DNA from 3 places in the Paenibacillus sp. FSL H7-0350 genome. Region 2 is predicted to be linked to each of the others. Evidence: riboswitches for the same ligand, from Rfam matches in the RefSeq annotation. Region 2 holds a riboswitch; each other region holds the start of a gene.
What was found. Region 2 has a riboswitch for thiamine pyrophosphate ahead of thiC (phosphomethylpyrimidine synthase ThiC). Riboswitches for the same ligand answer to the same signal wherever they lie in the genome.
Positions count from the first base shown of each region.

Region 1: another riboswitch for thiamine pyrophosphate. It lies ahead of NYE24_RS22540 (ABC transporter substrate-binding protein); the one in region 2 lies ahead of thiC (phosphomethylpyrimidine synthase ThiC).
Region 3: another riboswitch for thiamine pyrophosphate. It lies ahead of NYE24_RS31105 (thiamine phosphate synthase); the one in region 2 lies ahead of thiC (phosphomethylpyrimidine synthase ThiC).

Region 1 is NZ_CP151972.1:4,919,693-4,922,967, reverse strand. Features, by position in the region: gene NYE24_RS22545 (hypothetical protein) at 1-1,068, shown strand, start outside; TPP riboswitch at 1,141-1,251, shown strand; gene NYE24_RS22540 (ABC transporter substrate-binding protein) at 1,401-2,471, shown strand; gene NYE24_RS22535 (MTH1187 family thiamine-binding protein) at 2,527-2,820, shown strand; gene NYE24_RS22530 (ABC transporter permease) at 2,817-3,275, shown strand, end outside.
Region 2 is NZ_CP151972.1:4,551,256-4,554,530, forward strand. Features, by position in the region: gene NYE24_RS20950 (tetratricopeptide repeat protein) at 1-176, shown strand, start outside; gene trxB (thioredoxin-disulfide reductase) at 223-1,176, shown strand; TPP riboswitch at 1,226-1,332, shown strand; partial or broken gene thiC (phosphomethylpyrimidine synthase ThiC) at 1,484-3,151, shown strand.
Region 3 is NZ_CP151972.1:6,931,975-6,935,249, reverse strand. Features, by position in the region: gene NYE24_RS31115 (thiazole synthase) at 7-771, opposite strand; gene thiS (sulfur carrier protein ThiS) at 802-1,005, opposite strand; gene NYE24_RS31105 (thiamine phosphate synthase) at 1,045-1,668, opposite strand; TPP riboswitch at 1,798-1,900, opposite strand; gene NYE24_RS31100 (hypothetical protein) at 1,956-2,492, opposite strand; gene NYE24_RS31095 (SDR family oxidoreductase) at 2,634-3,275, opposite strand, start outside.

The DNA.
Region 1 (3,275 bases), 370 kb from region 2:
CCCGGCCTTCACACCGTAGTGGAGAATAGTCCCGACAGCCCGTTATATGTGCTGAAGAAGCCTTTCACCGCTGCTGTAGGTCGGGGTGAACTGACTGTCAACGCTATCCTTGTGCAAGAGAACCGCGCAACCATTAATCTTCGGGGGCAGAAGACTCGCATTATTAATGAATTTCAGGCAGACATCGGAGGAACCCGCTATACCTTCATGTTCAATTCGCGAACTTCCTCCGGAGGTCTCGACTGGGATGCAAGCTACAGCGCTCTTCTTCCCCATGATCTCACTTTACAGGCTGAAGAAACGGTAACCTTATACATTAATAGCACGGTCATTGGACCGCTTGTCCTGGGGCCGCCGCAGACCGCCGATGACCTGCAGCAGCTCGGGGTCAGCGATGTCCAGCAGGATGTGCGGATTTCCGCTTTTCCGGTACGGCTGGGTGATGGGCTTGTCCGTGTTGAACTGGTCCCGGCTCTTCAGAAATCCGCATCCGCTGCATCTTCTTATACACTAGAGCCGCTAATGCCCTGGAATGGCACCTATGTCGAGAATGCAGCAGGAGTAAAAGTCTCTACCGAGCACTCTCCATCCTCTATAGGCTACTATTCTGAGCTCTTGTTCCGTGAACAGAAGGAAGCCGGAGGACATCCTTATACAGTCGTCATCCCTTACATCGAGGTATCCGATCAGGAAGCCGTCTCCCAGAAAGTTACCCTGCCGCTGCCCGCTATCGGAGAGAGCAGAACGCTGGATATTACTGCTGAGATCGCCGGATATCCGGTAGACTTCACCCGCATCACCCGCAGCAGTGAGACAGAGGTCAATGTAGATATAGACTTGAAATTTAACCCGGCGGGGGCAAAGTCACTTACCCATTTCTCTGTCAGCTATCCGGGCTCTAAGGAGCCTTATTCCTTTGGGTGGGAGGAGAGTGAAGGCACACCGCGTGTCATGAAGACTCTTAACCTGATTACAGAGCCGGGCGCGGATAAGCTGCGTTTTATACTTTCGAAGCCCATTTTTATATGGAAAGGTCCCTGGACTCTGCCGCTCAAACTGGAGGATTAAGACACAGAGGGTGGACAACGGCGGGGCTGCCGTCTATAATACACCGTAAGAACATAGCAATACCTGTGAACTTTATAGAACCAGGGGTGCTGGAATTGGCCGGCTGAGATTGTATCCCACAAGATACTGACCCTTATACCTGATCTGGATAATGCCAGCGTAGGAATCTTCATTCGGCACAGTGCCTTAAGCGGTACTGCAGCTGAAGTCCCCTCACGCAAGTCACTGGCGTCCCGATCATCGGGACGCTTTTTTGATTCTAAGGATGTACAGGAATAAGGTTTCTGTAAGCTCTGAAGACCAGGGGTTGCTGGAAGGAGAGAGAAAGAGAAATGGGAGTCAAAAAAACAGTCACACTACTGCTCAGCTCCATGCTGCTGCTCACCGTAGCGGGCTGTGGCGGCGGGAACAACAGCGGCAATGCGGGGGCCAGCGCACCTGCTGCCGGGAACAGCACGGCTGCACCTGATGCAACCGCAGCCGCACCCACGGATGCACCAAAGGCTCTGACCCCGGTCAAGATTGCCCTGGACTGGACGCCGAACACGAATCATACCGGCCTGTATGCTGCCAAGGAGTTGGGCTATTACGCGGAGGAAGGTCTTGATGTGCAGATTGTACAGCCTGGCGCTGCCGGGTCCGATACGATGGTCACTTCCGGCGAAGCCCAGTTCGGCATCAGCGCCCAGGAGGCGCTGACCCTGGCCCGTCTGCAGGATGTGCCGCTGGTGTCGATTGCTGCAATCATTCAGCATAATACCTCCGGGTTCGCGGCTCCGAAGGACCGCAATATTAAGACGCCGAAGGATTTCGAAGGCAAAACCTACGGAGGCTGGGGCTCCCCTGCGGAGCAGGCTGCCATGAAAGCCATCATGGACCCCGAAGGCGGGGATGTCTCCAAGGTGAAGCTGGTAAATATCGGCGAAGCGGACTTTTTCACAGCCGTGAAGCGGGATATTGACTTTGCCTGGATCTTCTATGCGTGGACCGGGGTAGAGGCCGAGCTGCGCGGGGAACCTCTGGATATGCTGTATCTGAAGGATTACGCTCCGCAGCTGGATTACTACACCCCGGTGCTAACCACTAGCGAGAAGGAAATCGCCCAGCACCCTGAAATGGTGAAGGCCTTCCTTAAGGCTACGTCCAAGGGATATCAGTACGCGATCGATAACCCGGAAGAAGCCGCGACGGTCTTGTCCGATGCTGTACCTGATCTGGACCCCAAGCTGGTGCTGGCCAGCCAGAAATGGCTTAGCCCGAAATACAAGGACGACGCCCCGCGCTGGGGCGAGCAGAAGCTTGAGATCTGGAAGAATTATGCCGACTGGATGTACGGCCTGAAGCTGCTGGATAAGCCGCTGGATGCGGAGAGTACGTTTACGAATGAATTTTTGCCGGAATGATAATCAACCCGCATAGCGGGAATCTTATACTTAACTTGGAGAGGAAGGATTCATCATGGCTAATACATTGCTCAGCATTCAGGTCATTCCCAAGACACCGAACAACGAGGATTCTATCCCTTATGTGGACAAGGCCATTGAGGTCATTCAGAAATCAGGCGTGAAGCATCAGGTCAATCCGCTGGAGACCACTATGGAAGGCGAGCTGTCCGAGCTGCTGGATATTGTGCGTGACATGCATGAGGCGCTGATCGCCTCCGGCAGCCCGAGTGTCATCTCACAGATCAAGATCGCCCATAATCCGGGCGGCATCAGCATGGATAAGCTGACCGAGAAATACCGGCCGTGAGAAGCACCTGGAAGCTAGTGTGGCCGCCCTTTGTGGCGGTCCTCTTTTTTGTCGGGATATGGCAGTTATCGGTTATGCTGTTCGACATCCCGGCCTACCAGCTGCCCAGCCCCGCAGATATCGCGCGTGAGTCGAAGAACAATGCCTCCGGGATCTGGGAGCACACCGCCGCCACGCTGCGGCTGACCCTGATCGGCTTCCCGGTCGGCACAGGCATTGGCCTGCTCACCGCCTTGCTGCTGCATCTGCTGCCCTGGGTCAAGCGGGCGATCTATCCGCTGCTGATCCTCAGCCAGAATGTGCCCTCCATTGCGCTGGCCCCGCTGCTGATTATCTGGTTCGGGTTCGGCCTGCTGCCCAAAATCATCCTGATCACCCTCGTCTGCTTCTTCCCTGTAGCTGTTGCAGCCATGGGCGGGCTGGCCCAAAGCGACCGGGTGATGATGAATTATATG
Region 2 (3,275 bases):
TGCAGGAGGACCGCCTGCAGGAGGCAGCATTGTTCAGCCTTCAGCGGCTGATCGGGGAGAACCTGAATGAAGCCGGCGGTTCGCCCGGCGAAGAGCAGGAGCCTGCGGCTGCTCCCGGACCCAAGGGGATACTGCCAGGAACCAGCGGCTTATCGCCGTCCACTACCCGTATTTGAAGCAATTGCTGTTGTAAGAACATCTACTTGTAAGGAGGCCAATGTAATGTACAAAACGATTGTAATCGGAACAGGCCCGGCCGGGCTGACTGCTGCCATTTATCTGGCGCGTGCGAACCTGAGCCCGCTGGTAATTGAAGGCTTGCAGCCTGGGGGACAACTGACAACGACAACAGAAGTGGAGAACTTTCCAGGCTTCCCTGAAGGGATTCTGGGTCCGGACCTGATGGACAATATGCGCAAGCAGGCAGAACGCTTCGGCGCTGAATTCAAGAACGGCTGGGTGGAGTCGGTGGACTTCTCACAGCGTCCGTTCAAGGTAACAGTGGACGGAATGGGTGTACTGGAAGCGGAGTCAGTCATTATTTCAACCGGGGCCTCTGCAAGATATCTGGGCATCCCGGGCGAGCAGGAGAATGTGGGCCGTGGGGTCAGCACCTGTGCGACCTGTGACGGCTTCTTTTTCCGTAATAAAAAGATTGTCGTCGTCGGCGGAGGTGACTCTGCCATGGAGGAAGCCAGCTTCCTGACCCGTTTTGCTTCCAGCGTAACGCTGGTTCACCGCCGTCCCGAGCTGCGGGCCTCGAAGATCATGCAGGACCGGGCGCGTGACAACAGCAAGGTAACCTGGGCCTTGAACCGCACACCGGTAGAAGTAACGGTAGGAGAGACCGGAGTGAAGGGTCTTACGGTGCTTAATAATGAGACAGGTCTGACAGAGCTGGTAGAGGCAGACGGTGTGTTCGTAGCGATTGGACACACACCGAACACAGCCTTCTTGGGCGGGCAGATCAATACGGATGCTAATGGCTATATCGTGGTGAATCCGGGTACCACCGAGACCAACATCCCGGGTGTATTCGCCTGCGGCGATGTGCAGGACACCCGTTACCGCCAAGCGATATCGGCAGCGGGAACCGGCTGTATGGCCGCTATGGATGCCGAGAAGTTTCTGGAAGGCACGATGGTGCACGACTGGAGCGAATCGCTGGACAAATAACGGGTTTACAACAATTACCCGCACAGGTAAAATGTACTTAATTAGATAAGATACCCACTAGGGGAGCCTGAATAGGCTGAGACGGGAAAATTGAATTTCCGGACCCTTGAACCTGATCTGGATCATACCAGCGTAGGAAAGTGGAGTCGGACCTTTTTTGAGTACAGTCTTATTTGGCTGTTTCTTTAATAAAGCCGCTCCAGGTGGAGCGGCTTTTTGACTTGCAGGAATCTATAGATTCTTCAGCTCAATCTGCTGCGTGACCTCTTATCTGATGAGTGTACAGAGCGAAGAGGAGGAGATTGAAATGACAGGAATGGGTAAAAACGAAGAGGTGGATCTTTCCGGATTCCCCGCAAGCCGTAAAGTGTATGTGGAGGGCTCACGCCCGGATATCCAAGTTCCGATGCGTGAGATCAGCCTTAGCAGAACCGAAGGCGTTGCCGGGGAAGAGGAGAATGCTCCGCTGCGTGTCTATGACACAAGCGGTATTTACACGGATGCCGCGGAAGAGACTGACATTCGGAGGGGGCTGCCGCCGCACCGTTCAAGCTGGATTGCGGAGCGTGGCGATTCGGAGGAGTACACCGGAAGAGCCGTCCGGCCGGAGGATAACGGAATCCGCAGACAAGGGGCTGCCGCCGAAGCTTGTCCAGGACTGCGCAGGAATCCCCAGCGGGCCTATACAGGCGGTAATGTAACTCAACTACATTATGCAAGGCAAGGGATTATAACACCGGAAATGGAGTATATTGCGATCCGCGAGAATACCCGGCCGGAGTTCGTACGGGATGAAGTGGCAGCGGGCCGTGCCATTATCCCGGCCAATATAAATCACCCGGAGAGTGAACCGATGATTATCGGCCGTAACTTCCTGGTGAAGATCAATGCGAACATCGGAAATTCTGCGGTCACTTCTTCTATAGAAGAGGAAGTGGAGAAGATGCGGTGGGCGACCCGCTGGGGGGCTGACACCATTATGGATCTCTCCACCGGTTCCAAGATCCATACCACCCGGGAGTGGATTATCCGCAATTCTCCTGTGCCGGTCGGTACAGTGCCCTTATACCAGGCGCTGGAGAAGGTGAACGGCATTGCCGAGGACTTAACCTGGGAGCTCTATCGTGACACGTTGATTGAACAGGCGGAGCAGGGAGTGGATTACTTCACCATTCATGCAGGGGTGCTGCGGCGCTATATTCCGCTGACTGCCCGGAGAATGACTGGCATCGTATCCCGGGGCGGATCGATTATGGCCGCCTGGTGCCTGGCTCATCAGCAGGAGAACTTCCTGTACACACACTTTGAAGATATATGTGAGATTATGAAGACGTATGATGTGGCCTTCTCACTTGGGGATGGCCTGCGTCCCGGCTCAATCGCCGACGCCAATGACGAAGCTCAGTTCGCCGAGCTGGAGACGCTGGGAGAACTGACCCTACTAGCCTGGAAGCACGATGTTCAGGTCATGGTTGAAGGTCCGGGGCATGTGCCGCTGCACAAGATTAAGGAGAATATGGACAAGCAGCTTGAGATTTGCCGGGAAGCTCCTTTCTATACGCTTGGGCCGCTGACTACGGATATTGCACCCGGCTATGATCACATCACTTCGGCCATCGGAGCCGCGATGATCGGGGGGCTCGGCACGGCGATGCTGTGTTACGTTACCCCTAAGGAGCATTTAGGCCTGCCTGACAAGAATGATGTGCGCGAAGGCGTCATTACCTACAAAATTGCTGCACATGCTGCAGACCTTGCCAAGGGACATCCGGGAGCGCAGGACCGTGACGATGCGCTGTCCAAGGCGCGGTTCGAGTTCCGCTGGCGCGACCAGTTCCATCTTTCCCTCGACCCGGAAAGAGCGCTCGCGTATCATGACGAGACCCTGCCGGCGGAGGGGGCGAAGCAGGCGCATTTCTGTTCGATGTGTGGTCCTAAGTTCTGCAGCATGCGGATTTCGCATGATATCCGTAATTCCCATAGATGGAGCAAATCACTCTAACTTAGCTGCTAATACAGCGGAATCGTAACATTCTCAGACTATCTCCCAAGCTGAAAGGCTTGCGGGGATAGTCTTTTTATAGTTAGTGATTACAATC
Region 3 (3,275 bases), 2.4 Mb from region 2:
CATCTGTCAGGCCAAGAACCCGGTCAACGGTGAAGAGGCTGCCGCCGTCTCCTCCACAGGCCCCAGTCCGGCGAGATAAGCTTTGCGCCCTGCGGATACCGCTTCACGAAAAGCTTCTGCCATCAGCAGCGGATCTGAGGCGGTAGCAATCGCTGTATTAAGCAGGACCGCTGCGGCCCCCATCTCCATCGCCTCAGCCGCCTCGGATGGTCTGCCGATTCCGGCATCCACGATCACCGGCAGATCCATCTCGGAGATCAGAATCCGGATCAGCTCCTTGGTCTGCAGCCCGCGGTTGGACCCGATCGGCGCTCCCAGCGGCATTACGGCTGCGGCCCCCGCTGCCTTCAGCCGCAGAGCGGCGGACAGATCAGGACTCATGTACGGAAGCACCACGAAGCCCTCTGCTGCAAGGATCTCGGTCGCCCGGATGGTCTCCATGTTATCCGGCAGCAAATATTTCTGGTCGTTGATGACCTCAATCTTCACCCAGTTCCCCAGTCCCGCCGATCTCGCCAGCCGGGCAATCCGTACTGCTTCCTCTGCGGTGCGCGCACCAGAGGTATTAGGCAGTAAGGTCATATGGGAAGGAATATGGCTGACAATATTGTCACTGCTCTCCGGGTCCACCCGGCGCAGGGCAACGGTAATGACCTGTGAGCCTGATCGCGTAATCACCTCGGGAATGAGGGTGTTACGGCTGTATTTTCCGGTGCCAATGAACAGTCTGCTGGTTAGAGTCACTCCGCCAATCATCAATGGATCTTGCATATTAACGCCTCCTGGGGTAAGTCTTCGTGTTTAGCCTCCGCCTACAAAATGAACCAGCTCCACCCGGTCCCCTTCGCTGAGCAGTGTGTCTCCGTAAGCCTCTCTGCCGGCAAGCTCACCGTTCAGCTCGACAATCACCAGCTTACCGGCCCACTCAGGCCGGGCCAGCAGATCCGCCAGCGTCCGGCAGCTCTCTTCCACCCTCTGGCGGGTACCGTTAACGGTCACAATCATGCCTGTTCACCTCCTGCTGTGCCTTTTACTTGATCCATATCATGGGTTACAAGACTGCTCTGCCGCCCTGTGAACCGCTTCCCTGTAGGCCAAGGCCGCTCCCACCGGGTCTGGAGCTCCGCAGATTCCCGACATGACAGCAATGCCAGCCGCTCCTTGGGCCAGCACCGCTCCGGCATTGCCCGGGGTAATCCCTCCGAGCGCAATCAGCGGTATGCGGCTCCAGAGGACAGCCTCTGCCAGCTGCACAAGTCCCCGTGCCTGCTGTCCGGGCTTGCAGGCCGTAGGGAACACATGCCCGTAGAGGCAGAAGTCTGCTCCCTGCCTTCCAGCTTCCGCCGCCTCTTCCGGCGAGTGGACCGATCTGCCGATCCGCAGGCCCGGTGCAAGGCCGCGCACTGCGGCTGGTGGGAGGCTATGCCAGGCTAACTGTACACCGCCTGCCCCGGCGGCCAGGGCAACATCGATCCGGTCATTAATGACCAGCTTCGAAGGCGGCACCCCGGCCTGAAGCATCTGCTGCGCTGCCGCCAGCAGTTCCCGGGCGGACATGGCTTTTTCCCGGAGATGGATATAATCCACCATAGAATGCACCGCCACGGCCCATTCAGCCAGCGCTTCAGGCTGCAGCCGCCCGTCCGAGACCGCATGAATCTCGTACAATACCCTTCTCCTCCTGTCTGTTCCAGCTCAATCTACACCACAACACAACACAAAAAAGACCGCTCCCCGTAAAGGAAGCAGTCTGGAATAGAAGCTGGAATACCGGTACTCACCGTGTACCCCCGCTGCAATATTCGTTCTCCACTTCCCTACGCTGGTATAAACCAGATCAGGTTCAAAGGGTCCGGACAACTACGCCCGTCTCAGCCTTGCGGCACCCCTAGTGATCGTTCTATGCGGTTGTTTCGTCTTGCTTGTTGTATATTAGCATATTATTCCTCTTAGGGCTATTCTTTCGTAGATTTTACTTCAATTACAAAAACCACAGATGAACTCCCTTCTGAAAATTTACCATCCTCGGTTGTCCAGAATGCTGATATGCCATAGTAATAAACGCCTTGTTCTTTTGGAGCATTAAAAGAGCCGTTCTGCAATGGAATTTGCACTTCTTTATCATCGACAAATTGCTGAACGGTTAACCCGCCGGGTGCCGGTTTATAAGTAAAAGCAACATGGATCCCCCCCTCAGGGGCTATAACAGTGGGAGTAACCCCCTGTACCATGGATTGTCCTCCTATATAATCCGCACATCCTAATTTCCCCCAGCAATAGCTGCTTTGGGTAACCGGAATTTGGGTTTTCCCGGAAGTAACAAGGGGTAGCGGCGGCGATTCCTGTGTAATTCTAATCCCAATGCTTTTTGCCTTTCCTTCCAATCTTGTATTTGCCACAAGTCTCCCTGCAAAAGGAGTCAAGTAAATGAACACTACCAGAAAAACAAAAATCCCCGCTGCAGATAGAATGAATCCTTTTTTTCTAAGCATCCCAATCCCCTTTTCATATCCAATTATCTAAATAGACGGAAATATATTGTAATAGTTACAAGCGCAGAAAAAAAGCCTGCCGGCAAGCGGTTAGGCTTTTTTAAAATAGAATTTATATGTTGCACACGATAACTTATCCCATCAGCCGTTGACAACCTCGCCGCCGTTCACATGCATCACCTGTCCGCTCACATAGGAGGAATCGTCCGAGGCCAGGTATACATAAGCCGGTGCCAGCTCTTCAGGCTGTCCCGGGCGCTTCATCGGCTGGGTGCCGCCGAACTCACTGACCTTCTTCGCGTCAAAGGTGGACGGAATCAGCGGGGTCCAGATTGGTCCGGGCGCTACCGCATTCACGCGGATGCCCTTATCGGCCAGATTCATCGACAGCGAACGGGTGAAGCTGAGAATCGCTCCCTTGGTGGACGAATAGTCCAGCAGCTGCGGGCTGCCGCGATACGCCGTGATGGAGGTGGTGTTAATGATCGTAGAGCCTTTTGTAAGATGAGGCATGGCTGCTTTGGTCAGATAGAACATGGAGAAAATATTCGTCCGGAACGTACGCTCCAGCTGCTCCGCTGAGATGTCCTCAATATGGTCCTGCGGATGCTGCTCCGCCGCATTGTTGATCAGGATGTCGAGCTTACCGAGTCCTTCAACGGTTTGACGAATCAGGCTTTGACAGAAGCATTCGTCCCCGATGTCCCCGGCGATCAGAATGCATTTTCTGCCCTCTTGTTCCACCTGGCGCTTGGTCTCTTCCGCATCCTCATGCTCGTTCAA